3 regions of the Sphingopyxis selenitireducens genome follow, and region 2 is predicted to be linked to each of the others. Evidence: riboswitches for the same ligand, from Rfam matches in the RefSeq annotation. Region 2 holds a riboswitch; each other region holds the start of a gene.
What was found. Region 2 has a riboswitch for cobalamin ahead of metE (5-methyltetrahydropteroyltriglutamate--homocysteine S-methyltransferase). Riboswitches for the same ligand answer to the same signal wherever they lie in the genome.
Positions count from the first base shown of each region.

Region 1: it holds a riboswitch for cobalamin, as region 2 does, so the genes downstream of both, ACSYDV_RS11850 (TonB-dependent receptor plug domain-containing protein) here and metE (5-methyltetrahydropteroyltriglutamate--homocysteine S-methyltransferase) in region 2, are expected to answer to the same signal.
Region 3: it holds a riboswitch for cobalamin, as region 2 does, so the genes downstream of both, ACSYDV_RS11880 (TonB-dependent receptor plug domain-containing protein) here and metE (5-methyltetrahydropteroyltriglutamate--homocysteine S-methyltransferase) in region 2, are expected to answer to the same signal.

Region 1 covers NZ_JBPULG010000003.1:382,973-392,837, forward strand. The annotation lists gene cbiB (adenosylcobinamide-phosphate synthase CbiB) at 1-583, opposite strand, end outside; gene ACSYDV_RS11820 (threonine-phosphate decarboxylase) at 576-1,550, opposite strand; gene ACSYDV_RS11825 (adenosylcobinamide-GDP ribazoletransferase) at 1,547-2,266, opposite strand; gene ACSYDV_RS11830 (histidine phosphatase family protein) at 2,277-2,846, opposite strand; gene cobT (nicotinate-nucleotide--dimethylbenzimidazole phosphoribosyltransferase) at 2,843-3,859, opposite strand; gene ACSYDV_RS11840 (DUF1636 domain-containing protein) at 3,856-4,263, opposite strand; gene ACSYDV_RS11845 (hypothetical protein) at 4,265-4,813, opposite strand; gene ACSYDV_RS11850 (TonB-dependent receptor plug domain-containing protein) at 4,813-6,768, opposite strand; cobalamin riboswitch at 6,913-7,102, opposite strand; gene ACSYDV_RS11855 (phytanoyl-CoA dioxygenase family protein) at 7,160-7,852, opposite strand; gene ACSYDV_RS11860 (ABC transporter ATP-binding protein) at 7,849-8,625, opposite strand; gene ACSYDV_RS11865 (FecCD family ABC transporter permease) at 8,619-9,620, opposite strand; gene ACSYDV_RS11870 (ABC transporter substrate-binding protein) at 9,617-9,865, opposite strand, start outside.
Region 2 covers NZ_JBPULG010000002.1:91,959-101,823, forward strand. The annotation lists gene ACSYDV_RS06365 (NAD(P)H-dependent flavin oxidoreductase) at 1-431, opposite strand, end outside; gene ACSYDV_RS06370 (YciI family protein) at 637-1,068, shown strand; gene ACSYDV_RS06375 (hypothetical protein) at 1,185-1,712, opposite strand; gene ACSYDV_RS06380 (patatin-like phospholipase family protein) at 1,827-2,789, opposite strand; gene ACSYDV_RS06385 (hypothetical protein) at 3,001-4,158, shown strand; gene ACSYDV_RS06390 (hypothetical protein) at 4,223-4,807, opposite strand; gene ACSYDV_RS06395 (acyl-CoA thioesterase) at 4,966-5,370, opposite strand; gene metE (5-methyltetrahydropteroyltriglutamate--homocysteine S-methyltransferase) at 5,360-7,687, opposite strand; cobalamin riboswitch at 7,804-8,006, opposite strand; gene ACSYDV_RS06405 (hypothetical protein) at 8,063-8,272, opposite strand; gene ACSYDV_RS06410 (hypothetical protein) at 8,281-8,607, opposite strand; gene leuA (2-isopropylmalate synthase) at 8,749-9,865, opposite strand, start outside.
Region 3 covers NZ_JBPULG010000003.1:394,604-404,468, reverse strand. The annotation lists gene ACSYDV_RS11910 (efflux RND transporter periplasmic adaptor subunit) at 1-816, opposite strand, end outside; gene ACSYDV_RS11905 (TolC family protein) at 828-2,036, opposite strand; gene ACSYDV_RS11900 (hypothetical protein) at 2,092-2,508, opposite strand; gene ACSYDV_RS11895 (Lrp/AsnC family transcriptional regulator) at 2,595-3,053, opposite strand; gene ACSYDV_RS11890 (isoaspartyl peptidase/L-asparaginase) at 3,041-4,981, opposite strand; gene ACSYDV_RS11885 (TonB-dependent receptor plug domain-containing protein) at 5,177-7,927, shown strand; cobalamin riboswitch at 8,016-8,243, shown strand; gene ACSYDV_RS11880 (TonB-dependent receptor plug domain-containing protein) at 8,425-9,865, shown strand, end outside.

The sequences.
Region 1 (9,865 bases), on a different contig from region 2:
CGCGCCAGCGTTCCTCGCGGTGTCCGATCAGGCTGTCGGCGGTGTTGATCGCCTTATACGCCCACACGCCGGGAAGCCCGAGCAGGAGCAGCCAGAACAAGGGTGCGGCAATCCCGTCGCAAAAGCTTTCGGCAAGGCTTTCGATCGCGGCACGCGCGACCCCGGCTTCGTCCAATGCGGCGGTATCGCGCCCGACGATCGCGCCGACGGCGGTGCGCGCAGCGGCAAGGTCGCCGCTATCGAGTGCCTGACCGACGACGCGTACATGGTCATAGAGGCTGCGCTGGGCGAGGGCTGGCCAGGCGAGCATCGCGACGAACAGCCAGCCATAGGGAAGGGTGACGAGCCACGACTGGATCGCCCAGCCACCGCCCGCGACCAGCAGGATGAGCAGGGCTATCGTCAAAATACCCCGCGCGCGGCGGGCCGCAAAGCTGGCTTGGGGCCGGTTCCATCGCGCTTCGCATCCATCGATGATGCGGGCGAACAGCCCGACCGGATGGCCGATTCGGCGATAGATCGACTGCGGCCAGCCGAACGCCGCGTCGATGGCCAGCGCGGCCAGCGCGATGGGTTCAGCCATGGGCGAGTGCTGTCGCGAGACGCGCCGCTGCATCCTCGTCCGAGGGCAGGCCGATACGCAGCCATTGCGGCTGGTCGGCAAAGGGGCGGGTGAGGATCGCGGCCTTCGCCAGATGATCGAACAGCGACCCGGCGTCGTCGACCTCGATCAGGCGAAACAGAGGGCATTCGCCGATGGAGCGATGGCCCGCGCCCGTCAGGATCGCGTCGAGCGCAGCGGCTTGCTCGGGCAGGCGGCGGCGAGCCCCGGCGATCCACGCCGCATCCTGATAAGCCGCGGTCCCGATCGCCACCGCGGCGGCCGACAGCGGCCAGGCGCCGAGCAGGTGGCGCAGCGGATCGAGGATCGAGGGCGGGCCAAGGACGAAGCCGAGCCGAACCCCGGCGAGGCCGAAGAATTTCCCGAACGAGCGAAAAATGACCAGATTGCGCGCGTCGCTGACCAGTCCCGCGAGGCTGATCGTCGGATCGGGGTCGGCAAAGGCTTCGTCGACAAGCAGCCAGCTTTCGGACGAGCGCCGGTCGAGCAGGTCGTGCAGCAGCTCGGGCTCGATCAGGCGGCCGTCGGGGTTGTTGGGATTGGCAAGGATCAGCGTGCCGTCATGATGTTCGGTGGCCACCGGGTCGATCGCGGCCGCATCGGCGATCATCTCGCCATGGGTGCGATAGCTGGGGGCGATATAGCGTGCCTCGCCGCCGACCAGCGAACCCGTCAGGCGCAGGCCGATCTCGGTGCCCGGAACCGCGCAGACATATTCCGGAGCGACGCCAAAGAACAGGGCTGCAATTTCTTCCAAATGGCGAAGCGCGTCCGTGTCGGGCAGGCGCTGCCAGTCGATCGCGGTATCGTCGGTCACAGGCCAGGGATCGGGGTTGATCCCTGTCGACAGGTCGATCCAGTCGGTGCCGCCGAAATGGCGCTTTGCGGCGTCGAGCCCGCCGCCGTGCCAGGTCCATGATCCGGTCATGCCAGATGGATCGCGATCAGTGCGGCTGCCAGCAGCATGCTTTCGCTGACTTCAATCCCCGCGCCATGGCCGTCGCCCGAAATGCCGCCGATCTTGCGCTTCAGCCACCCACCCCAGCCGGCCAGAATGAGCGGGGCCGCGAGCAGCGAAGGCGATGCAAAGGCCGCGGCGATCAGCGCGGCGGTCCAGATCCCAAAGTCGATCGGACGCACGATCCCGCGAAAACGCGACCCCAGCCCCGAATGCAGGTCGGGAAGCCAGCGCGACCAGAGCAGCGGCCCGATCCGCGCGGCAAAGGGAATCAGCGCGATCGCGGCAAAGGCCTGCGCCGCAATGAGTGCATGGAGGAGTATCAGCTTGGCGATCAATTGCAGCGCGATCGTGACGACCGCAAAGCTGCCGACATGCGGGTCGGACATCGCCGCCAGCATGCGTTCGCGATCCTTGTGCGCCGCGCCGCTCGCATCGGCGATGTCGCCCAATCCGTCGAGGTGCAGCGCGCCGGTGACCGCCACCCACAGCAGCAGTGCCATGAGAGCGCCGGTCCACGCGTCGAGATGCGCCCCCGCCCAGCCGCCCGCCGCGACGATGGCGCCGACGATCAGGCCGACGGCGGGGAACCAGCGCATCGACGCCGCGAATTCGGCACCCGAAACGGCCAGGCGCGGCGTCGGCAGCCGGGTCAGGAACTGGATCGCGACGACCAGGCCTTTCATTGCAGCCCTTTCATCCGGCGAGGCCGATAATTTGCGCGCTGGGCTTTTCACTGGGCCAGACCTGAAGCGTCAGCCGCGCGGCATAGGGCAGGTCGAACGCCCATATCTGGCGTTGGTCGAAGCCGCAGAACGCGTGCAGCGCCGCGCGCATGGCGCCACCGTGGGTGACGACCAGCGTGGTTTGCGGCGCCAGCTCGGTGATCGCCGCCGACACGCGGCCGACGAGCGCCGACCAGCGTTCGCCGCCGGGCGGGGGGTTGGCGTCGGGATCGTCCCAAAAGGCGCCGAGCGTATCAGGATCGATCTCGGCGCTGGCCTTGCCGTCCCATTCGCCGAAATCAAGCTCGCGCCAGCGCGGATCGATGGTCAGCGGCCGGCCAAGCGCATCGCCGATCGCCGCGCCTGCCCTCTGCGCGCGCTGGAGGTCGGAGGTGATGAGCCGTTCGATGCGAAGGTCGCTCGTCTGCGCGACGCAGGCCGCGATCCCGGCGGGGGTCGGTGCGCCATCGGTGCGGCCCATCATCAACCCTGGCTGTTCGAGCGCCCCGTGGCGCAGCAGGTGGAGCGCAAAGCCGCTCACAGCGACGCCGAAACCTGGGCTTCGGCAAAGGTCGCCATCTGGTCGTGCGCGGCGAGTGCGGCCCGGATGACGCCGGTCGCCACCGCCGCGCCGCTGCCTTCGCCGAGCCGCATGCCCAGCGCGAGAAGCGGCGACAGGCCCAGCTTTTCCAGCAGTCCGGCGTGGCCGGGTTCGGCCGAGCAATGACCCGCGATGCAATGATCGGTGATCGCGACATTGTCGGCGGCGAGCGGCGCGACGGCAGAGCAGCTGATGAAGCCGTCGAGGACCACTGGCACGCCCAGCTGCCGGGCGCGGACCACCGCACCCGCGATCGCGGCAATCTCACGCCCCCCGACGCGTCGGAGCGTTTCGAATGCAGAATATGGTGCATCGGCGTGGAAGGCGATCGCGCGCGCGACGACCTCGGTCTTGCGCGCAATCCCGTCGCGGTCGACTCCGGTGCCGGGTCCAACCCATGGCGCCGCGCCGCCGCCGAAGCTGCGCGCGCAGAGCGCGGCGGCGGCGGTCGAATTGCCGATCCCCATTTCGCCCACGGCCAGCAGGTCAAGATTATCGACGACCGCGTCGGCTCCGGCGTTGAGCGCATCAAGGCATTCGCTTTCGCTCATCGCCGGTGCGACCGTAAAATCGGCGGTCGGGCGATCGAGGTCGAGCGCGACGATCTTCAGCTCCATGCCGGCGGCGCCCGCCAGCGCGTTGATCGCCGCGCCGCCGGCTTCGAAATTGCCGACCATCTGCGCGGTAACGCTGGCGGGAAAGGCGCTGACGCCGTGGATGGTCACGCCATGATTGCCCGCAAAAATGGCGGCGCGCGCGCTTGCGATGCGCGGCCGCGCCTTGCCCTGCCAGCCTGCAAAGAAGATCGCGATATCCTCCAGCCGTCCCAGCGATCCGGCGGGCTTGGTCAACATCGCTTGCCGCTCACGCGCGGCGTCCTCGGCCTGACGATCGCGCGCGCGCAAATCGGCGAGGGCGGCTTCAAATGCGGCGGCGGAAGCAAAAATCGTCATTCGGCGACAAATCCCGGAGGTGGTGTGCGGGTGATGAAATGGCCTTTGACAGCTTCGGGCCATTGCGAAAAGGGCACGCGGCCATGCTCGCTCGCCGCATAATGGACCGCATAGTCGAGAATGGCGCGCGCGTCGTCGTCATTGCCGTCGAAACGCCCCAAAACATAGCCGACCTTGTCGGGCGCGCGCAGATGGATGGTGCAAAAATCCTGACATGCGAACAGGCAGGCCATTTCCTGCACCGCGACCCCGGCGTAGCGCGGGTCGCTCGCCTTGACGCGCCGCAGGGCGGCGGCGAGGCGCGCGCCGCCGCGAACGCCGTTCGCATCATCGCGTGCCTCTTTGCTATAGCGGCAGGTGTTGCACGCCACCACCGCCGGACCGGGATCGACCGGGGTCAGCATGTCATGCGGCGGCCGTCGCCGGGCGCGGCGGCGTGGGAACGCCGACCGCGACCAGCGCGCGATAGAGGGCGTAAAGCCCGATCAGGATCGCACCGTTGCGCAGGAATTGCTCGACCAGCAGATCGGGTGCCATCGCGGTATGGAGCCCGCCAAGGACGAGCGCCCACAGCAGGATGATCCCCTTGAACGCGGTGAAGCCCGCCGCATATGCGGTCGCCATTCGCGCCGCCACCGACTTATAGTCGAGCGCGCGAAGCACTGCATAGCCCGCGAGCGCCGATCCGACCGCTGCGGTGCCAAGCCCCGCGCCCCAGCCAAGCGTGCTGCCGTCGCGCGGGTAGCCGAGCAGGAGAAACCCCACCGCCTGACTTGCCGCCCATGCGAGCAGAATCAGCGCGATGCCGTCGCGGCGGCGCATATGCACCGCCGCGAGCGCCGCAAGCGCGGGGAAGGGGGTCGCGCAGGCGAGCGCCAGCGTCGTCACGGTGCTCGCCGCGGTCAGCAGCGATACCCACAGCGCTGACGCACCCCGGTTCGACAGCGCGGCCATCAGAAGCGGCCCCGAATGCCGGCATAGATGCTGCGGCCGAGCGAGCCATAGCGATATGTCGTCATATATTCCTCGTCGAAGATATTTTCGGCGCGGGCGAAGAATTTGACGCTGTCGGACAGCGCATATTCGGCGCGGAGGTCGACCAGCGTATAATCGTCGAGCCGGATCGCATTGGTCGCATTGTCGAAGCTCTTCCCTGACCAGCGCACCGCTGCGCCGAGGCCGAGGCCGAAGTCGAAATCATAGCTGGCCGAAGCATTGGCGGTGTCGCGCGGCCGGCGCGGCAGCCATTTGCCGAAGTTGGCGCCGGGCGAGCGATCCTCGGACACGACCCAGCTATAATTGCCGTCGAGCTTGAAACCGCCGAGGGTGAGCGCGGCGGCGGCCTCGATCCCGTGCGCAGCGCTGCGCGCGACGTTCGAATAATATCCGCCGCGACGGGTCGTCGGGTCGCCGGGGACGAAGCACATCGGATTGGTCGTGCCCGATGCGCAATTGTTATAGATGATCTGGTTCGTCGTCTTACGATCGAACCAGGTTGCTCCGACGACCAGTTTGCGATCGAAAAGATGCTGCTCGATGCCCGCTTCCCAGCCGTGCGCCTCTTCGGGGTCAAGTGCGACATTCCCATATTCGCTAAACTGCTGAAACAGCGAAGGAGCCTTGAACCCCTCGCCATAGCTCGCGCGCAGTACCGTTCCCGTCGCCAGCTTCCAAACCCCGCCCGCCGCGAACAAAGTCTGGCCGCCAAAACGGTCATGGTCATCATAGCGCACGCCGCCATTAAGCGTCATCCCGTCGATCGGCTCGACGCTGAGCTGGCCATAGACGCTAGTGATTTCGGCCTTGCCGACCGCGAAGGACGGCAAGGGGGTCGCGAGCGAGGCCGCAGGCGAGCGGCTCTTGAAGTCCGATCGTTCATTCTCGGCCCCGAAGGTCGCCGAGATGCTGTCGCTAACCGCGAAGCTGCCCTGATATTCCCAGCGCTTGTTGCGCCCTTCGGCGTCAAAGCTTTGCGGCCGCGCGCGGGTCGGGTTGAAATTGTCGCGGTTGGTGTCGGTATAGGCGTAAGCGAAGCGATTGCGGAAACGTCCGTCGGCGAGGGCGATATTGAGCCCCGCATAGCCGACGAATTCCTTGTTTAGTCCATAATCGGCGCTGTCGGCGTTGAATCCGTCAAATTCGACCCGTCCGCTCGCATAATAGCCGCGCACCTCGGCGCTGATATTTTGTGCGAGTTCCAGTTCGACGCGGCCCGATACGTTGCGGTTGCGATAGCCGTCGCGTTCCTTGCCGCCGAACGACGCCGCATGCGACGAAATGCCGTCGGTGGTGAAGGTCTGGCCGCCGAGGCGCCAGCTCAAGGGACCGGTGCGGCCGCCGACCGCGGCGCGCGCGCTGACCGTGTCGCGCGATCCGGCTTCAATGTCGAAACTGCCTTCGATCGACTTTTGTGGCGTCGCCGTCACGATATTGACGACGCCGCCGATCGCCTGGCTGCCCCACAGGATCGACTGCGGTCCGCGCAGCACTTCGATCCGGTCAATGTCGCCGACGAGCAAGTTGGTGAAATTGAAACCGCCGCTGGTCGACGACGGATCGTTGAGCTTCACTCCGTCGATCACCACAACGGTGTGGTCGGACTCGGCGCCGCGGATTCGCAGCGAAGTCGAGGTGCCATAACCGCCATTGCGGGCAAAGCTGATCCCCGGCGTGCGCAGCAGCAATTCGGTGACGCCAATATCCTGCGACCGGTCGATCGCGGCCTTGTCGAGCGCGGTGATCGACGCGGGAATTTCGTCGAGCGTCAGCGGCGCACGGGTGGCGGTGACGATGATGCTGTCGCCGTCAGCCGCGACGGCATGGGCCGTCGGCACTTGCTGGGCGAAGGACGTGGACGATGCCGCAACGGCGGCAAAGGAGACGGAAAGAAGGCAAATTGACTTGAACATAACAACCCCATCGACAGGGCGTTGTGCACGCGCGGGGGCGATGCGGGTGCCGAAAGGGCGCACGACATCGGCCCGCGTGAACACGCGGCCAGACTTGTCGTCGCTCGGGTTTACCCCCGTCCGCCCGGCACACCCTGTCCGCGCGAAAGACGACGGCGACGGGCAGGTCTCCTGGCTTGCGGGTCGACGCCGGTTCGGACCGCCTTCTCAGAACCTGTTGGTTCCAATGGCATATGGCCCGATGACTCACCGCTCACAGTTGCAGGGGCAGCCGGGGTTTTGTCCCCGTTCCCTTTCAATCCCCTTTCGGGGAACCTGTCGCTGGCGGCGCGTTACATCGAATGATCGGCATCGGTCAATTGCTGCATTGCAATAAGATTTTGGCGTCCGATCAGGCGGCCTTCATCCAGACGACCAAGGCAAAGCGCGCGTCGGTCGTCGCAAGGGTGCGATGCGGGGTAAAGCGATCGAGGAACAAGGCGCTTCCCGCCGGGCATTCAGGCTGGATGCGCGGCAGACCGGCGATCCGCTCTTCGGGGATTTCATAGCCATGGTCGGTTTGTTCGGCCATCGGCATGGCGCGGCGCCCGGGGATGATTTCCAGCCCGCCGCGCTCGGGTCCCGCGTCGCTCAGCGGAATCCACGCCGTGACCCACACTTTGCCGCATGCGGTCCCGTCGTCGCGCGCGACGTCCGAGTGCCAGGCGTGGCGATGCTCGGGAAAGCTCGCGATGCTCGCGCGAACGCGGACCACCGTTCCCGACAGGCTGCGGCCGCCGAGGCGGGTGGCGGCCTCGATCAATCGCGGATCATTGGCGATGTCCTGCAAGCGCGGGCCGCGATGCGCGTCGGTACAGATGCCGACGCGCAGCAGATTGGCCTGGCTGCGATCGGTTTCGAAAATGCGGTCGAGCCGGGTCGCAAGCGGCGCCTCGGGGCAGCTGCGCTCGAAGGGCAGATACATCGCGCACGACAGCCGGTTGATATGCTCGGCAATATCGGCCTGCGCTGCCAAGATCAGTTCGGGATCGAACAGGGGCAGGGCGGCATAGCCCTGTTCGGCGTAAAGCGCTTCGGGGCTCAAGGCCGTGCGCGCCCGAAAGTGGTGACGGTGGGCCAGTCGCCGCCGCTTTCGACGCGTGCATCGATGCCATAAACGGTGCGGAGCAATTCGGGGGTCAGCACCTCGTGCGGGGTGCCGTCGGCGACGATCCGTCCGTCGTCGATCAGCAGCAATCGGTCGCAATAGCGCGCCGCCATCGTCAGGTCGTGGAGCACCGCGATCACCAGCGCCCCCGCATCGGCCTCGGCGCGCATCAAGTCCATCACGTCGATCTGGTGGCCGGGGTCGAGGCTGGCGAGCGGTTCGTCGGCGATCAGCCCGGGGGCTTCGACCGCCAGCGCGCGCGCAAACAGCACACGGGCGCGCTCGCCCCCTGACAATTCGGTCGCGATGCGCGTGCGCAGCCCTTGGACATCGGCGCGGATCATTGCGCGCTCGATCGCCGCAGCGTCGGCGTCCGAAATCTTCGACATCGGCGCAAGATGCGGCAGGCGGCCGAGCCCGACGAGGCGCTCTACGGTCAGCGGCCAGTGCAAAGTCTGCCCCTGCGGCAGATAGGCGATGCGCCGCGCAAGATCGGCGCGCGGCATCGCGGCGACCGCGTCGCCGTCGATCGATATGCGACCGGTCGCGGGGACGAGCGCGAGCATCGCGCGCGCCAGTGTCGACTTGCCCGCGCCATTGGGGCCGACGATGCCGGTTAGCGTGCCGGGCGTGAAGGCGGCATCGACGCCCTGCACGACGCTGCGACGGCCGAGCTGGACGCCGACATTTTCGAGGGTCAGCATTACCACAGCCTTTTCTCCCGCATCAGATGGATCAGGAAGACGGGAACCCCGAGGAAGGCGGTGACGACGCCGAGTTTCAGCTCGTTCGTCGTCGGGATGATCCGCACGCCCAGATCGGCGATTGTGAGCAGTGCTGCACCGCCGATCGCCGAGGGCAGGAGGATCGCAGAGGGACTGCGGTCGGTGAGCGGGCGGATGAGGTGCGGGACGATCAGCCCGATGAAGCCGATCGACCCCGACACCGCGACCGCGCCGCCGACCCCGATCGCGGTGCCGATCAGCAGGCGCAGACGCGTGGCGCGAAGGTTGACCCCCATCGCCTGCGCGGCATCTTCCCCCAAGGTCAGCGCATCGAGCGCGCGGGCATTCCACAGCAACAGCGCACTTCCGAAGGCGATGCAGGGCAGCGCGATCCAGAAATGCTGGAAGGACCGGTTTTCGAGGCTGCCGAGCAGCCAGGTCATAATCTCCATCGCCGCAAAGGGGTTGGGCGACATGTTGAGCGCGAGGCTGGTTCCCGCGACCGCGAGCGTGCCGACCGCGATCCCGGCGAGGATCAGGGTTAGCGGGCTTTCGGACCGTCCCGAGAGTGCGAAGAGCAAGGCGAGCGACAACAGCGCGCCGCCGATCGCAAGCACCGGCAACATCGCCGGATGCAATTCGGCGACCCCGAAATAAATCGCGCCGACAGCGCCGAGCGCCGCCGCGTTCGACGTGCCGAGCACCGACGGTTCGGCGAGCGGGTTGCGGAGGTAGCCCTGCAGGCCCGCGCCAGCAAGACCGAGCATCGCGCCGACGACAAGCGCGAGCAGGGTACGCGGCAGGCGCAGGTCGAAAAGGATGATCGTCGCGACCTCATCGCCGCTGCCCGTCGCGGCGGCGATCAACCGCGCGACCGACAGGTCGACGGCGCCGAACAGCAGCGATGCGATCGCGGCGATCAGCGTCAGCGCCGCGAGCAGCGCGATCAGCGTCCAGCGGGGTGGGGCAAAGCGCGTCATGATGCAGTCCTGTCGATACGGGCGATCTGGGCCGCGATGCTCCGCGCGGCCTGCGTGTAGGCGGGGCTGCCGCAAACGGTCCACGCCTGCGGCACGCTGATACGCGGGATGTCCTTGAGTGCGGGATGGTGCAGCATTTCGCTCCCCTGGTCGGTGACGTCGTCGGTCGCGCTTTCAACAATCAGGAAATCGGGCCGCGCCGCGACCATTTCCTCGAGGCTGAGCTGCGACAGCGGCGGTTTACC
Region 2 (9,865 bases):
GCGCCCTTTTCGACCGCCTTGCGCGCAAAGCGATCGTCGATGACGTCGTGGAGCGTGATGCCGCCCCAGCCATGGACGGCCTGATTAAGTTCTTCGCGCGCGCCGAGCGAGGTGATGGTGATCGGCACTTTCCATTTCGCGCACGTCGCGATGTCCTGTTCGAGCCGGTCGTTCGATTTATGGACGATCTGGTTGACCGCATAGGGCGCCGAAAGGCGGTCGGGATTGGCGCGGTCCCATGCCGCAAGTTCTTCGGTAATCTGGTGCAGCCATTCGTCGAGCAGGGTTTGCGGCCGGGCGTTGAGCGCCGGGAAGCTGCCGACGATGCCCGCCTTGCACTGGGCGATGACCAGCTCGGGGCCCGATACGATGAACAAGGGCGAGCCGATGACGGGCAGGCGCAGGCGGTCGAAAATCGGGGGAAGAGCCATGAATCATTCTCCGGTTGCGGTTTGAAACTGACCTTAACGTAAACGGAAAGCCGCGCAAGAGGGTTGGCGCGCTGTCGAGGGCGCGTCATTTTGATAGCTGACACGGCTCGGGAATTTTTTTGCTGCCCCTGTCGATTTTCCCGATGCCCGTTCGTCGTGTAGATACTGAGGCCGATGGCGGCCCGGAAAAAGAAGGAGACGGACGATGCGTGTAATGGTTTTTGTGAAGGCGACCGAAGACAGCGAGCGCGGCCTTCCGCCCACGGCCGAGATGACCGAAATGTTCGAGGCGATGGGGCGGTTCAACGAGGAGCTGGTGAACGCCGGTGTGATGGTCGAGGGTGACGGGCTGAAGCCATCGTCGGCGGGCAAGCGGATCGCGTTCGATGGCGCGAACCGGACCGTGATCGACGGCCCCTTTGCCGAAGCGCGCGAACTGGTCGCAGGCTACTGGATCTGGGAGGTCAAGGATATGGATGAGGCGGTCGCCTGGGCGAAGCGTTGTCCCAACCCGATGCCCGGGCCGAGCGAGCTGGAAATTCGCCCCTTTTACCAGCCGGAAGATTTCGGTGACGCGATGACGCCCGAGATTGCCGAGCGCGAACAGCGGCTGCGTGATCGACTGGCCGGGGAATGATCGATCGCCGCCGTCATGCTTGCCTCCACGCTCGTCGTGGCGGGCATGGCGGGCAGTCGAAGCGGTGTACCGGATCGAACGCGCCCGCCTGATCGCCGGGCTGGCCGCAGAAGCGGTTATAGCGCCGCGAAAATGACGGCGCCGGTTGCGGCGGCGAGGGTCAGGAACAGCGCGGCTTTCGGACCATAGTTGCGAAGGGCGCGCACCATGCGCGGCTCGGGCACCTCGTCGGCCGGGGGCCAGTCGATGTCGGGGGCCGGTACGCCGATCGGGCTTGGCTGGGGCAGGGACGTGGGCGGCGAGGCGATGCCGGGGCCGCTGATCCCGCTGGCGAGGACGAGTTTCTCGAACGCCACCGCCATTTTTTCGCGGCCCAGATGCTCGTTGAGCCCTTCCGCTCCGACCGGTGCAGGCAGGCTTGCGACCTTGCGCTCGATTTCGCTGTCGAGGGCGTGGAGCCGGTCCATCGCCTCGATAATCCGTTGGCGGTCGCGGCTTTCGAGCGCGAGTTCGAGCCGGGTCAGCGACAAGGTGCTGGCGCGGCAATATTGCAGGCCCCAGAAGAGCCCGGTCGCTTCATTGTCAGCGATATCCGCCGGATGCGGCTGGCCGGTATCGCCGACGGTCGTCGGATAAGCGTTCACGATCCTACTCCTCTGCGCCGCCCCCCCCCCTTGCCCGTGGCTTAAGGGCAAAGACGCGGCGGAAGAAATGGCGATCCGGCCAGCCGTGACGGGCTTGCGGCGGGGCGGTCGCGGCTAGCTGAGCAGCGGTTCAAGCGCCTTCCATTCGCGCTCGACCGCGGCGCGGCCGGCGTCGATCGCCTTGCGGATCTTTGCGGGGCTGAACTCCAGCGTTTCCGACACCTCCTGTTCGGGTTCGATGATGCGGATCGGCGCGAAGCGGTAACGCGAGATTTGCAGGTCGAGCGGGCGGAGGATGCGCGCCGCCGCTGCGCCACCGACCCCCGCTGCCTGCAGTGCGCGCGCCTGCGCCTCGCGCGCGGCGATGATGTCGTTGATCAGTGCGGCATTTTTGGTGTCGTTCGCCGACACTTCGGATTGCAGGATATCGACCGCGCGCAGCCCGATCTTGATCAGATCGGGAAAGAGCCGGACCTTGCCCGGGCGCGGCGGGGGCGAGGCGCGGACGACGATCACCCCGCGTGGATTGAGTTCGAGCGCATCGTCGAGCGGGGTCACGTTGCGCACCCCGCCGTCGACCCATTGTTCCTCGGTCCCGTCGGCGGCGGTGGTTTTGAGCGGGTCGAAGAAGACCGGCATCGCCGAACTGGCATAGACCCAATTGTGGATGCCGGGGACGCTTTCGTCGATGCCGCGATAATCGCCGGTGCCGAGGTTGACGACGCCCAGCCGCAGCTTGCGCCCGCTGGCCTTCAGCTTGCGGTCGTCGGCGAAGCTTTTGAGCATCCGGCGCAGCGGCGCGGTGTCGTAGATCGCATCCTCGCCCAATATGCCGCCGGCAATCCCGAGCGGGCGTTCCTTGTAGATATCGCCATTGCCGCGAATGCCGAGCCAGCGGTCGAGCAGCCCCGGCACATCGTCCTGCGCCACCCCCAGCGCCTGGATCGCGCCTGTCGATACGCCCGCGACGATATCGAGGCGGACGCCGCGATTGACGACAAGTTCATGGACGACGCCGACCTGAAAGGCGCCCTTGGCACCGCCGCCGCTGAGTACGATCGCAAGGTCACCCGCCATGGCTATCCTCCTTCGTTCGGGGGCGAACATAGCATGGATTGCGCCCGAGGGAGATGGTGAAGCGAAGGGGGAGCCGTCGGCCTGTGATCGCGCGCATCGCCGGGCCGCGGCGGCGGCCGCTATGCAGCGAGGGCCAACGTCGAAGCTGGCTGGCCCGCGCCTTGCCCGACGCTTCGAAACATGGAAGATGGCGGGAATATAAGGAGATGACATGGTACGGAAATCGATTTTGGCGGCCGGCGTAGCGGCGCTGGGCGTTGCCACCCCGGCGGCCGCCAACCGGCTGGTGATCGACCTTCAGGGCGTCTCGCCCAATCGCGTCATCGTCTATGCCGACACCTATTCGTCCAACCGGACCCCGGTGGGCGAGATGGGGCCGGTCGATATCAAGGAGATCGAGCTGGTCACCGTCTATGAAGCGGCGGACAAGCCCTATTGGACCGAAACCGATATCCAGTTTCAATGCCCCAATCCCTATTCCGCCGCGCATGGCCGCAAGCGGGTGAAGCCGGGCGACAAATGGGTCCTGCCCGCCGCGACGTCGGTCCAGTTCCGGCTGGCGGCGGGCCGGACGCGGTCGAAGCAGAAGGATGACAGCGATGCGTTGCAGCCGACCGACTGGCAGTCGACGTCGAGTTACCCGATGCTGCGCGCCTATCGGCTGGCGTGCCAGGAAGCCGAACTGAGCCAGGCGATCGCGGCGTCGGGCAAGGACGGCAAGGTCGTGCAGGATCTGGTGAGCCGAAATCTGGCCGCGCTGGGAGTCGAGGGCGTGCTGATGACGCCGGTCGGGTATAATTGGGTCGAGGCGGCCGAGTTCAGCTGGACGCATTTCTGGAAGGACGCGAAGAAGCCGCCGGTGATGGCGAGCCGCAAGCTGACGCCCGCCGAACAGGCCGAGTTCGAAGCCCGGATGCGCAGTTTCGAGACCGCGCTGCCCGCCGCGCGGCAGCGGGCGATGGGCATCATCGACAATTTCCAGAGCGAAAGCGCCTTTGTCGCCAAGGCGGCGGAATTGCGCGGCAAGCGCAAGCTGTCGCGCAGCGAAAGCCTGCTCCTTGGCGTATGGATGTCCAAGACCGAGCAGGATGTCGTCGCGGCGAACGGCCCGCCGGCGGTGGACAATGCCGGCGGCCTGCGTTTCCTGTCCTATGGCCGCTCCTATGACAATCGCGTCCTGTGGCAGAATGTCGTGAGCGGAGGGACGCGGGTCACCGGCGGATATGACAGCTGCAATGTCCGTTACGTCCTGCTTCCCGATGACAAGGGCGTGCCAAGGGTTGCCGATGTGACGGTCAGCCGCGATCGCGACGGCGCTATCGCCGGTACCAATGCCTGCGCCGATATCATGAATGTTCCCGGCGGATAGCGCCGGGATGGGGCCGCCCTTTCGCGTCTTTACCAAGAGCGCGAAGGGGCGGGGTGTATGATGGCTAGCCGGCCGGTTTTGCCGCGGTGCATTCGCCGAGCCGGCGATAGGCTTCCTGCAGGCGGATGGGCTGGGCGCTGAAAACCTGTTTGCCGCCGAAATCGACCGCAATATCATCGCTCTCGTTCTTCTCGGCGAGCAGGGCCTTCATGTCGACGATCAGGATGAAAACGCCGTTGGTCGCACTCTGCCCCAGCGTCGTGTGGATGGCGGGATAGATTTGGGTCGGATCCTTGCTGCGCACCGTGATTTTGGTGGCGGCCGTCTGGGCGACTTTCGGAATATCCTTGCCGTCGAACCAGATCATGCCGACGCCCTTTTTAGCCATTTCGGCATCCCAGGGACCGTGGATGGCGAACAGTCCGTTGGTCGTGATGAAATTCACCGAGCAGCGAAGGCCGTCATTTGCGGGTTTGCGCATCTGCACCCAAAACCCCTCGGCCCCCTTGTAGAATGGCTCGCTGTGCAGGCCTTTCGAGGGATCGCCGCCGCTGTCGCCGCCGAGCAATTCCGGGGGCAGCTGCGCCGCGGCCGGGTGGGAAAGGCCGGACAGGATCAGCGCGCCGAGGGCGAGATAGGTGTTTCGCATCGAAACCGAGCTCCTTGAAGGTGAAATCAAAGCCTTATCAGCGGCTTCTATATCATCTCTGTGATGCCCGTCACTGCGAAGATAAGGCTGGCGCCCCGTTCCTTGCCATTCCAGCCGAAGCGGGAATGGCAAGGGGTGGAGGGTCCCGGGCGATGGGGCTAGGTCAGGCTTTTTACCGCCCTTGGCCGCCTGTCCGGTCCCACCGCGACGAAGATGAACACCGCCTGCGTGACCTTATTATCCTCATCAGCGTGACGGTCGCGCGCCCAGGCCTCGACCTCGACATGCATCGAGGTGCGGCCGACTTTGACGAGGCGCCCGAATACGGACACCTCGTCGCCGACGAAGACGGGGCGGTGGAAGGTCATCCCTTCGACCGAGATCGTCACCGCGCGGCCGCGTGCGTGGCGCGAGGCCACCGACGAGGCGGCAAGGTCCATTTGTGCCATCAGCCAGCCGCCGAAGATGTCGCCATAGACATTGGCGTTGGCGGGCATGGCGGTGACGCGGACGGCGGGCTGTCCGTCGGGCATGCCCGTGGGCGCACTGGCCTTAGTTGGCATCATAGGCCTCCTTGATCCGGGCTTTGGTGCGCATCGCCTGTGCGGCCGCGACCATCGCTGTCAGGGCCGGGCGCACCTCGTCCCATTTGCGCGTCTTGAGCCCGCAATCGGGGTTCACCCAGATTTGCCCCGGCGGGACATGTTTGCCGGCAAGGGTGAGGAGGTCGGTCATCTCACGTTCGGCCGGGATGCGCGGGCTGTGGATGTCGTACACGCCGGGGCCGACCTCGTTCGGATAGGCGTAGCTGGCGAAGGCGTCGAGCAACTCCATCTGCGACCTTGCGGTCTCGATCGAGATGACGTCGGCGTCCATCGCGCCGATCGCGCGGATGATGTCGTTGAACTCCGAATAGCACATATGGGTGTGAATCTGGGTGTCGTCGCGGACGCCCGACGATGTGATGCGGAAGCTTTCGACGGCCCAGTCGAGATAATGCTGCCGCCACTCCGAGCGACGAAGCGGCAGGCCTTCGCGCAGCGCCGCTTCGTCGATCTGGATGATCGCGGCGCCGGCCGCCTCCAGATCCTGCACCTCGTCGCGGATCGCGAGCGCGATCTGGCGGCAGCTGGTCTCGCGCGGCTGGTCGTCGCGGACGAAGGACCAGTTGAGGATGGTGACGGGGCCGGTGAGCATGCCCTTCATCGGGCGGTCGGTCTGGTCCTGCGCATAGCGCCACCAGTCCACGGTCATCGGCGCGGGGCGCGAGACGTCGCCGTAGAGGATGGGCGGGCGGACGCAGCGCGAGCCATAGCTTTGCACCCAGCCGGCGCGGGTGAAGGCGAAGCCCGCGAGCTGCTCGCCGAAATATTGCACCATGTCGTTGCGCTCGAACTCGCCGTGGACGAGGACGTCGAGGCCGATCTCCTCCTGCCATTTGACCGCGGCACGGGTTTCGACCTTCAGATAGCGGTCATAGGCGGCATCGTCGATTTCCCCCCTGATATGCGCGGCGCGCGCCTTGCGGACCTCGTGGGTCTGCGGGAAGCTGCCGATCGTGGTGGTCGGGAAGGCGGGAAGGGCGAGGCGCTTTTGCTGGGCCTCGCGGCGGGCGGCGAAGGGCGCGGTGCGTTTGGTGGCGCTTTCGTCGAGGGCGGCGAGGCGGGCGGCGACGGCGGGGTTATGGATTTTCGGTGAGGTCCGGCGGGCGACCGCGGCGATGCGTGAGGCCGAGAAGGCGGCGAAGCTCGCGTCTTCGCCTTCGTTCAGCGCTTTGGCGAGCGCGGCGAGTTCCTCGATCTTTTGCACCGCAAAGCTCAGCCATTGTGCGATTTCTGGGTCGAGCGAGGTTTCGAGCGCGAGGTCGACGGGGGTGTGGAGCAAGGAGCAGGAGGGGGCGAGGATGAAGTCGCGCGTGCCCGCCAGTTCCTTGAGGCGCCAGTAAAGGTCGGGCAGATTGGCGCGCCAGATGTTGCGGCCGTCGATGACGCCGAGCGAGAGCAGGACGTGCGGCTGGAGTTTTTCGAGCGCGGGTTCGAGCTGACCCGGGGCGCGGACGAGGTCGAGGTGGAGCCCGTGGACGGGGAGGTCGGCGACGAGATCGAGATTGTCGCCGAGGCCGCCGAAGTAAGTGGTGAGCATGAGTTTCGGACCGCGAGTGGCGAGGCGGGCGTAGGCGCGCTCGAACGCGGTGCGCTGTTCGGCGCTGAGGTCGAGGACGAGGCAGGGCTCGTCGATCTGGACCCATTCGGCACCGGCCTTGGCAAGGCGCGCGAGGATTTCGGCATAGATATCGAGAAGCTGCGGCAAGAGCGCGAGCGGTTCGACCGCCTTGCCCTTGGCGAGCATCAGATAGCTGACGGGGCCGAGGAGGACGGGGCGGGTGGTGTAACCGAGCGCTTTGGCTTCCTCAAACTCGTCGAAAATCTTGGTCGAGGCGATCCTGAAGATCTGCCCTGCGGTGAGTTCGGGGACCATGAAATGATAATTGGTGTCGAACCATTTTGTCATTTCCTGCGCGGTGGTGTCGTGGGTGTGGCCGCAGGCGGCCGGTCCCGCCGGGTCATCCTGAACCCCGCGCGCCATGGCGAAATAGAGGTCCGGATCGACCGTCTCGCCCGCCCAGTCGTAGCGCGGGGGGATCGCGCCGATCAGCGAGCTGGTGTCGAGAACATGGTCATAGAGCGAGAAGTCGTTCGAGGGGAGGATGTCGGCGCCGAGCGCCTTTTGCCGCGCCCAATTGAGGGCGCGAAGGCCCGATGCCGCGATCTGGAGATCGGCGAGGCTGGTCTTGCCCGACCAATAGCTTTCGAGCGCATGCTTGAGCTCGCGGCGAAGGCCGATGCGGGGAAAGCCGAGGGTGGCGACGCTGACAGTCATGTTTCAAACACCTTGCAAGGGGGCAAGGGCCGGACAGACGGACACGCAAGGGTCCACGCCCGCAAAGCAAGGATCGGGCGCAGTCAAGCATGCGGCCTGACCGGACACCCCGCCGGAGGACGTTATCTGACGAGGCAGGTCTCCTGGCTCACGGATCAGCGCGGGGGTCTGGCCTTCCCGGTTCCTTGCGAACCAGTGACACGTATCGACCACCGCTCACCGCTTACAGTTGCGGGGGCAGCGCCGGTTTTGAACCGGCTTCCCGTCTTAGCTCCACACCGCGCAAGCGATGTGGAGAACCTCGACAGTTTGGAGAATAGGCGGCGCAGATTGGAAGTCAAGGCGCACATAAAGAAATCTTTATATGCGCCTTACTTATACGCTCGGTGGGCGGTAGAATCGGTAGCGGGTGACAGCGCCGTCGATCAGGTTCTTTTTCAAGCGCTTGCGCATCTTGTCGGCGTCGTCGAGGGTGACGCAGACGAGGCGGGTGCCGCCCGACGGGAGGGGCTCGATCGCGCTGATTGCGACGCCCGCGGTCTTGCAGGATTTGGTGACGTCGCTTTCGGGCAGCGTAACGTTCATCGCGCGGGTCATGGCGTGACCGGCGCGGCGGCTTGGGCGCGGATGGCGGCGGCAACCCGGGCATAGCCTTCGTCGCTCGCGGTCGCGATGGCGAGCGGGCGGCCGCCGAGTGCGGGGTTCTCGGTGTTGAGGAAGCCGATCGCGTTTTGGGGGCCGCTTTCGGTTTTAGTTCCGCCGAGGGTCAGCCAGGCGAGCTGGCTGATATTGCCTTGGCGCCGCGCATCGTCGCGGGGGAGCGGGGTGCGGGCCTTGCGGACAAAGCCGTTCGAGCGCGTCCTTGCGGGGGCGGCGGTCTCTGTACCGGATTGGGGCTCAGGGTGAGTCTCGGAATTCATAGGCGGCGCGGCTCCTCTTGCGTAAGCGGGAGCACAGCCTGTCTCTCGGTCGCGGCGGCTTACGAGAATGCGTGCCGCGATAGTCTGTATATGGGGTCCCGGAGGCGGATTGTAAGCACCCGCCGCCCGGGATCGATTGGTTTACGCGCCGTTGGCGGCGGAAAGAATCGCCCGCACACTCGCGGTCGCGACGTCGGTATCCAGCCCACAGCCGAACAGGCTTTTTCCATCCGCCGTGCGGCATTCGACATAGGCGGCGGCTTGCACGGTGCTGCCCTGACCGATGGCGTGTTCGCTATAGTCGATGATGTCCATCACCGGGCCGCCGCTTTCGCTGAGCGCGGCGATGACGCTGCTCATCAGGCCGTTGCCGCGGCCGCTGACGGTGCGCGGGGTGCCGTCGATCATGAGCTTGCCGGCGAAGATGCGGTCGGGACCGCTGTGGGTTTCGGACCAGTCGACGAGCTGGAAACGCTTGCCAGTCGTGGCGAGATACTTACCCTCGAAGGCGCCCCAGATATCCTCGGCGCCGAGTTCGCGGCTGGTCTCGTCGGCCAGCGCCTGTACAACGTGGCTGAAGCTCGCCTGCATTTTCTTGGGCAGTTTCAGACCCTTGTCCTGTTCGAGGACCCAGGCGACGCCGCCCTTGCCCGACTGGCTGTTGACGCGGATCACCGCTTCATAGCTGCGGCCGAGGTCGGCGGGATCGATGGGGAGGTAAGGGACTTCCCATGTCTCGTCATTCTGGCGTTCGCGTGCGGCGAAGCCCTTTTTGATCGCGTCCTGATGGCTGCCCGAAAAGGCGGTATAGACCAGTTCGCCGCCATAGGGGTGGCGCGGGTGGACGGGGAGCTGGTTGCAATATTCGACCGTCTGGATGACCTCGTCGATATTCGAGAAATCCAGTTCGGGGTCGACGCCCTGCGTGTACATGTTGAGCGCGATGGTGACGAGGCAGGTGTTGCCGGTGCGCTCGCCATTGCCGAACAGGCAACCCTCGACGCGGTCGGCGCCCGCGAGCAGGCCGAGTTCGGCCGCCGCGACGCCGGTGCCGCGGTCGTTGTGGGTGTGCAGGCTGATCAGCGCGCGGTCGCGGTTCGGCAGATTCTTGGCGAAATATTCGATCTGGTCTGCGTAGATATTCGCCGTCGAGGCCTCGACCGTCGCGGGGAGGTTGAGGATGATCGGATTTTCGGCGGTCGGTTGCAGCACTTCCATGACCGCTTCACACACCTCGATCGAGAAATCGATTTCGGCG
Region 3 (9,865 bases), on a different contig from region 2:
CACGACCGCGCCCACCGTCGCACCGCCGGGCAGCTCGATGACCGCCGTGTCGCCGGGCTGGACCCGGCGCGCATCGACGGCGGGCACCGATGCCTCGACCTGAATGCGCCGCGGGTCCGACACGCGAAACAATTCGGCGCCCGCTGGCACATAAGCCCCCAGCCGCGCGTCCGATTTGGTGATCCGGCCCGAAATCAAACTGGTCACTGCCAGCGTGCGGCCATCGCCCGACAGATTCGCCGCCGACGCCGCCGATTGCGAACGCCGCGCTTCGGCTTCGGCCTCGGCAAGCGCGGCAGCGGCACCTTCCAGATCCTGTTTCGCGGTGATGCGGGCGTCGAACAATTTCTTCTCACGCGCATAGGTCGACCGCGCAAGCGCCAGCCGCGCCGAGGCGGAGCTGCGTTCCGAAGCGATCGCCGCAGCGTCACGGCTTTCGATCACAGCGACAACATCGCCCGCGCGCACCGCATCGCCGAGACGGCGATGGATGCGGGTGATCGCGCCGTCGGCGCGCGCGGTCAGCACCGCCTCGCCATCGGGGGTCGCCGCGACAATCGCCTGCGCCAATATTTCCGATCCTAGCCCGCCCGCCTGAACGGTTTCGGTGAGGATGCCGGCGCCCTTGGCGCGGGCTTCATCCATCAATATCTGGCCCTCGACATGCCCTTCCTCTTCCGCTTCGGCGGGCGCCGCAGCGGAGGCCGGTGCCGATGGCGCCATCGACCGGCCGAGCAAAACACCCCCGCCGCCCAGCACAAGCGCGCCGACCGCAACGGCGGCGAGCAGATAATTACGGTTTTCCATGATGTTCATGATCAATATCCCTATTGCGCGTTGGCACGGCCCAGCGCGGCGAGCGCGCGGGCGCGGTCGAGCTGCGCTTCGATGAGTTTGAGGTTGGCACCGGTCAGCGCCTCTTGCGCATCGATCAGCTCGACCAGCGTGAATTTGCCTTGCTGATAGCCAATGCCGGCGATCCGTGCGGCCTCACTCGCCTGCCACAACCCTGCACCCGACAGCGCCGACAGGCGCTCGCTGGCGGCCGCCAGCATCAGTTCGGCATCCCGGCGCGAGAAGCGCGTGTCGAGGCGCGCCTGGGCGAGCTGCGCTTCGGCCGCCTCACCCTCCGCCCGCGCCGCCGCGATATTGCCACGATTGCGATTGCTGAACGGCAAAGGGATGGACACGCCCATCATCAGCGCCGTCTCGCCGCCCTCACGGAAATTGCGCACCCCGCCCGATGCGGTGACATCCGGAACACCCTCCGCCTGCGCCAGACGGATCCGCGCCGACGCCGCATCGCGCTCGGCCGAGGCCAGCCGTTCGTCGAGGCTCTGCGCATCGGTCGCCAGCGTGGGCGGCGCCGGGACATCCTGCGCCACCGCCGACAGGTCCGGATCGTCGCTGCCGATCAGCAAGGCCAGCCGTTGACGCGTCGACAAAAGCTGCCCAGCGGCGCGCAGCCGTTCGGCGTTCGCCTCGGCGAGCAGCGCATCGGCGCGCAATTTGGTCAGCGGCGGATCGCGGCCAACATCGACGAGCGTTTCGGCGATCCGTGCCAATTCGGTGGCGCGCGCAAAGACGCTTTGCGCCAACCCCGCCCGGTCATCGGCCGCACGCAATTCGGCATGCGCAACCCCGATGTCATAGGCAAGATCCGCCTCGGCACGCCGCAACGCGAGCTCGGCAAAATCGCGCTCAGCCGCAGCGACCGCCTTTCGCGCCCGCCGCTTGCCACCCAGTTCAAACTGCTGCGACACCGCGACACTGGTCTCGGTCTGGCCAAAGCTGCGATAGGGTCCGCTGCCGCTGAAATTTTCAACGTCGACGGACAATTCCGGGTTCGGCCGGACGCCCGCCTGCAAGGCGCGCCCTTCGGCGGCCTTCACTTCGGCGCGCGCCTTGGCGATCCGCGGCGACACATCCTGTCCGCGCGTGAGTGCGTCGGCCAGCGTGACGGGTTCCGCAAATGCCGGACTCCCCGTCATGGTCAGCGCCCCTGCCAGCAGCAGGGGGCCCAATGATTTCAACATAAATGCTCCTGATCAATGCGTGACGACGCGGGCGAAGGCCCGCGCGAAGCAAGGATCAGGCTGAAGGAGGCTGGGTCGGCGGCGCGGTCGCGCGCGATGCGAGAACCGCCGTGCGCTGACGGAAGAACAGGCCATCGGGAACGGGCCTGTCGCGCGCCTGCGAAGCCGCGTCGAGTTCGATACAGGCCGAGCAATGATGATGATCGATGTGGAGCGCAGGCTCACCGTCCGGGACGGTTTCGCCGTCCAACTCTTGCGCCTCGATCAGGCTGCAATCGATGTCGATCATTTCCAGCGCATGGTGCCCCGGCTCCGCCTGCGCCAGCGCCGGAACGGCCACGCTGCCGAACAACAGCGAGAATGCGAGGACAATACGGACCAGAAACGCCGACATGGGCCGCCACCTAACATGCGCGGCGCCCGACGACAATCGCATCGCCTTTCCCGCATCCATGTCAAAACGGCCAAGCATCGAAAATCCCCGTCGATCGCATTCGAGTCGGGCCAGCTTATGCACGCTGTAGCAGCTACAGGGTCAAGCGCTGAAACGACGCTGCATCATCGTTCGACCTTGGTCGCCAATATGACCGACGTCGTCGTGCGCTCGACCCCGTCGAGCAAGCCAATCTCGTCGATCAGCTCGTTTAGCTGGGCGCCATCCTCGGCCTCCAGCATCGCGATAATATCATTTTCGCCGCTGATCGCATGGATCGCCTGAACCAGCGGAAGCTGTGCCAGCGCCTGTTCGACTTCGCGATGATAGCGCGGCAATGTCTTGATCATCATATGCGCACGGACCCGGCTCGCCGTGAACGCGCTGCCCAGCCGGACGGTATAGCCCGCGACGACATGCGCCTCCTCCAGCCGCGCGAGGCGCGCATAAATCTGCCCGCGCGAAATGCCGAGTTCCTTGGCGAGCTGGGCGATCGTCTGGCGGGCATCATCGCGCAACAGGGTGAGCAGGCGCTCGTCGACTTCGTCGAGCGTGACCCCCGATTGCGGCATCAGTCCGGCCATTTTTCATCGGCGAAGATCGCGGTTTCGGCGGCCCCTCCGGCGGTCATCCGGCCACGATACATGCCCAGATCATTGATCGCAAAGGCCGGGCGGCCATCGGGACCCATGGCGATCAGCCCGCCGTCGCCACCAATCGCGCCAACCGCCATGATCGTCGCCTGCGCCGCATCCTTCAGGCTTTCGCCCTTCCACGCGACGCGATCACAAACCTGCCGCGCCGCGCTTTCGCGGATGAAATATTCACCCGACCCCGTCGCCGATACCGCGCATTGGCCGTTCTTGGCGTATGTGCCCGCACCGATGATCGGTGAATCGCCGATCCGGCCCCAACGCTTGCCGGTCATTCCGCCTGTCGAGGTCGCTGCGGCCAGATTGCCGTCGGCGTCGATCGCGACCGCACCGACGGTGCCGAACAAATGGGTCGGATCGATCGCCGCCGTCTGCTTTTCGCGCCAGCCCAGAAGGCCCTGCCAGCGCTCCTCGGTGCGGAACCAGCTGGGGTCCACCTGTTCAAGGCCGCGTTCGACCGAGAAGCGGTCGGCGCCCGGACCGGCGAGCATGACGTGCGGGCTTTTGTCCATCACCGCACGTGCGAGGTCGATCGGGTGGCGGGTGCGGGTGATGCCCGCGACCGCGCCGGCTTTCAGTGTCTTGCCGTCCATGATCGCGGCGTCGAGTTCATTCTTGCCCTCGGCGGTGAACACCGCGCCGCGCCCGGCGTTGAACAGCGGATTATCCTCCAGCACCCGGACCGCCGCAGCGACGGCATCGAGCGACGCGCCGCCCTTGTCGAGCACCGCCGCGCCCGCGCGCAGCGCTTCGTCGAGCCCGGCGCGATATGCCTTTTCCTTGGCGGGCGACAGCGAACCGCGTTCGATCACCCCCGCCCCGCCATGGATTGCGAGCGACCATCGCGGAACCTCCACCACCTCGCCCGCACGTACCGCATAGTCGCGGACGAACACCGGCGCGTCGATCCGGCCCGATGGCAGATGGATGACCGATCCCGGCCCCACCCCGCTGACACGGATGCGCGGGGCGTCGAGCGGACCGCGACCTGTTACGCCGCGCAGCCCGGCCCCGTCGACGAGCCAGGCATAGCCGTCGGGTTCGGTGGCATAGATGCGACCCGACCCGTCGGGTTCGACCGCCAATGCGGCGCTTTCATCGACGCCGAGTCCGATCATCGCCGGTTCATCGTCGGCGCGGCCGATCTGCGCCTTGGCGACAAAGGCAAAGAGACGGCCGAGCCGGTCGCGTTCCTTGAAATGCGTGTCGGTGACGACGCCCTTGAGCAGCGCGAAACGCAGGAAATCCCCCTCGATCGTGTTTGCGGGGCCCAGCGGATCGGCCAGCGCCTCGGCGCTGGTGATGCTGCCATCGTCCATCGCGCCGTAAAGCTTTTCGCCCTGCACCGCGAGGCCCGCGCTCGTTCCGGCGAGCGGTTTGCCTGCGGCGACATGGGCATTGAGAATGTCGCCCACCGGCGTCCCGCGCCAGTATCGGACGTAACGCGCCTGATCCCCGCCCGCGATGAAAATGCCGTCCGCTTTGCGCAGACGTTCGAGGATTTTCTTGTTCGTCGCCTGCGTGCGGCTGTGAAAGACAAAGATTTCGGTCGACTGGATACCGCCGATATCCTTGTAGAATTCCTGGCCGATCTCTTTGCCATAAGACGCGCTGATCACGACGATATGGCCGTTTCCGGCTTTGCCGAAGAACCACTTCATCGCGTCGATATTGCGATCGCCGCCGCCCATCAACAGCAGGCCCCCCGACACCGGGCCGGGGGTGGGGGTATCAAGCTTTCCGAAGACATAATGCTCATATGCCTTCGGCTTGGCCTCCTTCGCCCCAACCGGTGCGAGCGCGAGGCCAAGCGCAGCAAGCAGCGGCACCACCATCGCCCGCATCATAAATCGCAACATTTCCTTCTCCCGCCCCGATAGACTGCCCGATAGACTGAACGCAGGATGTTACATAATATGCACAGTCAAAGACAATATGATTTCACATAATGTCATATTGATTGAAATTATCGGCGCTTTCTGGTGAAGGCGGGATGAAACGGGATTGTGTGGGCGCGGCTTGAGTCGCGCCGCAAAGAGCAAAAGGGGCATGTCATGAAGGGTCTGGGTCAACATTCGTTGCGCATCGTGCTGGGATTGGGCGTCTGCCTGCCGGCCATGGTCGCGCCGGTCTGGGCGCAGGACGCGGCGAGCGACGCGGCGGCAAGCGATGAAATCATCGTCACAGGGTCGCGCATCCCCACGATTCGCGACCAGGGCCCTTCGCCCGTCACCACGATCGACGCCGACACGATCCGCGCCAATGGCTATACCAGCGTTCCCGAACTGCTGGCGGCGATGACCCAGAACAGCGGCGAAACGCAAAGCCCGCAATCGGGCAGCAGTTCCGACTTCACCCCCGGCGCCCAGCAAGTCGATCTGCGCGGCCTTGGCCCCAATCACACGCTGGTGCTGATCAACGGCCGCCGCATCGCCGATTTCCCGCTGCCCTATATCGGCCGCAGCAACTTCACCGACATTTCCAACATCCCGGTCAGCCTGATCGAGAAGGTTGAAATCCTGAGCGGCGCCGCATCGGCCATCTATGGTTCCGACGCGATCGCAGGCGTCGTCAATTTCAAGATGAAGGAAAAGCTCGACGGCATCACGCTCGACTATCGTCACGGCCGTACCGAGCATGGCGGCGGCATGTCGCACCGCGTCACCGCGACCGGCGGGTGGTCGTCGGGTCGCTTCAACATCATCGGCGGCGTCGAATATCTCGATCAGCGGCCACTGTGGGGCTTTCAGCGCAACATTCAGGACAGCACCGATGACAGCCCGGTAGCATCGAGCAGGGCCGCACGACGGACATTTTATCGCGCCGACTTTTATGATGACTATATCACCCCCGAAGACGGGACGTGCGAAGCGCTGTCGAACCTCAACAACGGGTCGGTCAGGCTGTTCAACCGGCCGGGCTATGGCGATTACTGCGGTAGCAAGGAATCGGTAGCTTACGGGACGATCATTTCGGGCCGCAAGGGCTTCAACAGCTTCGCCACCGCCTCGTTCGAGCTGTCGGACAATGCCAAGCTGTTCGTCGATGGCCAGTTGGGAATCAGCAAGGTTCGTCTGATGTACGACGTCACAAGCTGGGCCTTCGAACAATCGTCGAGCAGCGCCGACAATTATTTCTTCAACCGATTCACCGACCAGATCGAGGATTGGGGACGCCAGTTCACGCCGGAAGAAACCGGCGGGTTCGAGATGCAGCGCAGCAAGCAGACGACATACAGCATCACGCCCGGCATCCGCGGCAATTTCGGCAATGCCTGGAATTACGAAGCGTCGTTCAACTACAGCCGTTACCAGTCGGTCGTGCGCTGGCCGCAGATCATCAACAGCAAGGCGAAGGCCTTTTTCCTCGGCGAACAGGACGGCACCGGCGATCGGGGTTATCCGGCCTTCAACGCCAATCCGGAGAATCTCTATCGGCAGCTGACGCGCGCCGAATATGAAAGCATCTCGGCCGATACCGTTTATCGCCCTTATAGTTGGACCAGCAACGCACAGGCGACGCTGACCAACGGCGAATTGTTCACCCTGCCCGCCGGTCCGGTCGGGATCGCGCTGGTCGCCGAATATGGCAAGCAGGGCTATGATCTCCGCCCCGATCCGCTCGCGCTCACGGACTATTATTACAGCTGGAAAGACAGCGACGGCTCGGGCAAACGCAGCCACGGCGCGATTGGCGGCGAGGTGCGCGTTCCCGTTCTCGATTTCGTGACCGTGACCGGCGCCGGTCGTTACGACCGTTTCGGCTATGCCGGACGCAAAGTCGGGAAATTCACCTATAATGGAGGCCTCGAAGTACGGCCTGCCGACAGCCTCTTGTTCCGCGCTGCCTATGGCACCGCATTCCGCGCACCCGACCTCCACTACCTGTTCACGGGTCCGGGCAATGTCGAAAGCAGCGTCATCGATTATTATGCCTGTCGTCAGGACGACCCCGCCGCAGGCCTCAGCGACTGCGACGCCTATGACGTCGATATCGTCGCGCAGCGCAGCGGCAACCGCGACCTGAAGGCGGAAACCGGCAAGACGTTGACCGCAGGCTTTGTCTTTTCGCCGACCAACCGGATCAGCCTGTCGGTCGATTATTTCCGCGTGTCGCTCGACAATCAGGTCAACGACCTGCGCGCGGGCGACCTCGTCCGCGACGAGGCCGATTGCCGACCCGACCGCGATGGAAATATAACGCTCGACCCGACCTCCCCGACTTGTGTGGCGGCGCTCGCCCGCGTTAAGCGTTTCGCCAGCGGGGCGCTGGTGAATCAGATCGACTCGATCGCGATCAACCCGATCAACGTCGCGCGCGAAAAGACCAGCGGCATCGACGTCGCTTTCCGCGGCACGCTGCCCACCGGCATCGGCGATTTCACCCTGTCACTCGCGCACAGCCACGTACTCAAGCACAGCTATCTGCAATATACGGGCGATCCGGTCGAGAATAAGCTGGCGGCCGACAGCGGCTTCTATCTCCCGCGCGATAAGTCGAACGCCAGCATCAGCTGGGCGGCCGACGGCCTGCAACTGACCGTATCGGGCACCCGCCTTGGCAAGCTGCCCAATTATGACGAGGATGCCTTTATCAAGGCGAGCACCTTGTTCAACGCTTCGCTGCAATATGATTTCACCGATCATATGCGCGGGTCGCTCACGATCCGGAATCTGTTCGATACCAATCCGGTGAAGGATCCGACCTGGTCGGGCTATCCCTACTACAACACCAGCTGGTTCGACAGCATCGGCCGCAGCGTCTTCATGCAGCTGACGTACAAGCTGGGCGGTTCGGCGCTCTGATCGCCCCCGCCTCCCCCCGGCCCTATAACGGCCGGGGGCTTGCGCAAATGCGCCGCTGCGCTATGGGCGGCGGCGTGAGGGTTTCGGCCCCCACATGATCGCGCCGGTGCCCGGAAGGGCTTAATATGGGAACGCGGTGAGAAGGCTATCCAATGGAGAGCCCTCGATTCCGCGGCTGTCCCTGCAACTGTAAGCGGTGAGCGCGATGCACCGTCCCGGCCTTTACGGTCAGGGACAGCCACTGGGGCAACCTGGGAAGGCGTGCATCAAGCCCTGACCCGCGAGCCAGGAGACCTGCCGGCGTGGGTCGCTCAATGCCTGGGCCCAGGGAAAGGCCACGGCACGGAGTATTCCGTCGAGCGACGACCAAGCGGCTGGAGCCGCTTCGGTGCAGGGGACGTGGGCGCATTGCGCCCGCCCGCAGCCCGTGCACTGGTCGATCGCCCCCGGTGCATCGACAGGCTCCCGCCCTCGTTGCCGGCGTGTGGGGGACTCCCATGTTGAAATTGACGACCACCATTTCCTTGCTCGCACTGACTGCGGCGACACCCGCCTTTGCCCAGTCGGCCGACAGCACGAACGCGGCCAGGCCCGGCGACGAGATCATCGTCACCGCCTCGCGATCGGGCGAAGGCGTGCGCGCAAGCGAACTCGGCGCCTCGGCGACGGTGATCGACACCAACGCGCTGTTGCAACGCCAGACGCGTATCATTTCGGACGTCCTGCGCGACGTCCCCGGCGTCGCGATCACCCGCATCGGCGCGATCGGCGGCCAGACGCAGGTTCGCATACGCGGCAGCGAGAGCAACCATGTCCTCGTCCTGACCGACGGCATTGAAGCCGCCGATCCCTATCAGGGCGAATTTGATTTCGCGACGATGGCCGCCGACCCCGCCGCGCGCATCGAAGTGCTGCGCGGTCAGCAATCGTCGCTTTATGGTTCGGACGCGATCGGCGGGGTGATCAATTATATCACCCTGTCGGGCCGCGAGGCCCCCGGATATAGCGCGCGGATCGAAGGCGGATCCTTCGGCACGATCAGCGGCGCCGCACGCGCCGCCGGAGCGAGCGGGAATTTCGATTATGCCGTCACCGGTACCTATTATGGCACCGACGGCTATGCCACCGCACGCGGCGGCAGCCGCGATGTCGGATCCGACAGCATCGGCGCCAGCGCCAAGCTGAACTGGTCGCCGAGCGAGGCCTTCAAGCTCTCTGCCGTCCTGCGCTATAATCATATCAACGCCGACACGAACAACAGCGAATTTAATACCGCCAGCCCGCTGTTCGGCTACACCGTCGACAGCCCCGGGGTCTATTATACCAGCGAGGGTTTCTACGGCCTGCTCTCGGCGCAATTTAGCGCGCTCGACGGGCGCTGGATCAACACGCTGTCGGGACAATTCGCCGACACGACGCGCAAGGGCTACAGCCCTTTCGGCTTCGATTATGGCAATAAGGGACGGCGCTACAAGGGCAGCTTCACCTCGAGCTTCAGCTTCGGCACCGATGCGATCGCGCACCGACTGACCGGTGCGGTCGATGTTGAGCGCGAGACGTTCCGGACGCTGACCCCCGGTGCTTTTCAGGGTGAAAAGCAGGCCGACAATCTGGGCCTCGTCGGCCAATATGAGCTGACCGCGGGCGATCTGTCGTTCGGCGCGTCGATCCGCCACGACGACAATAACCGTTTCGACGATGCGACGACCTGGCGCGTTCAGGGCAGCTATCGCCTGCCGACCGGCACCCGCGTCCGTGCCGCCTATGGCACCGGGGTTAAGAACCCGGGCTTTTTCGAACTCTATGGCTATATGGACGGCAAATATATCGGCAATCCGAACCTGAACCCGGAACAGTCGAAGGGCTGGGAAGCCGGAATCGAGCAAAGCGTTGGCGCCAATGACTGGGCGACGATCGGCGCGACCTATTTCGATGCGA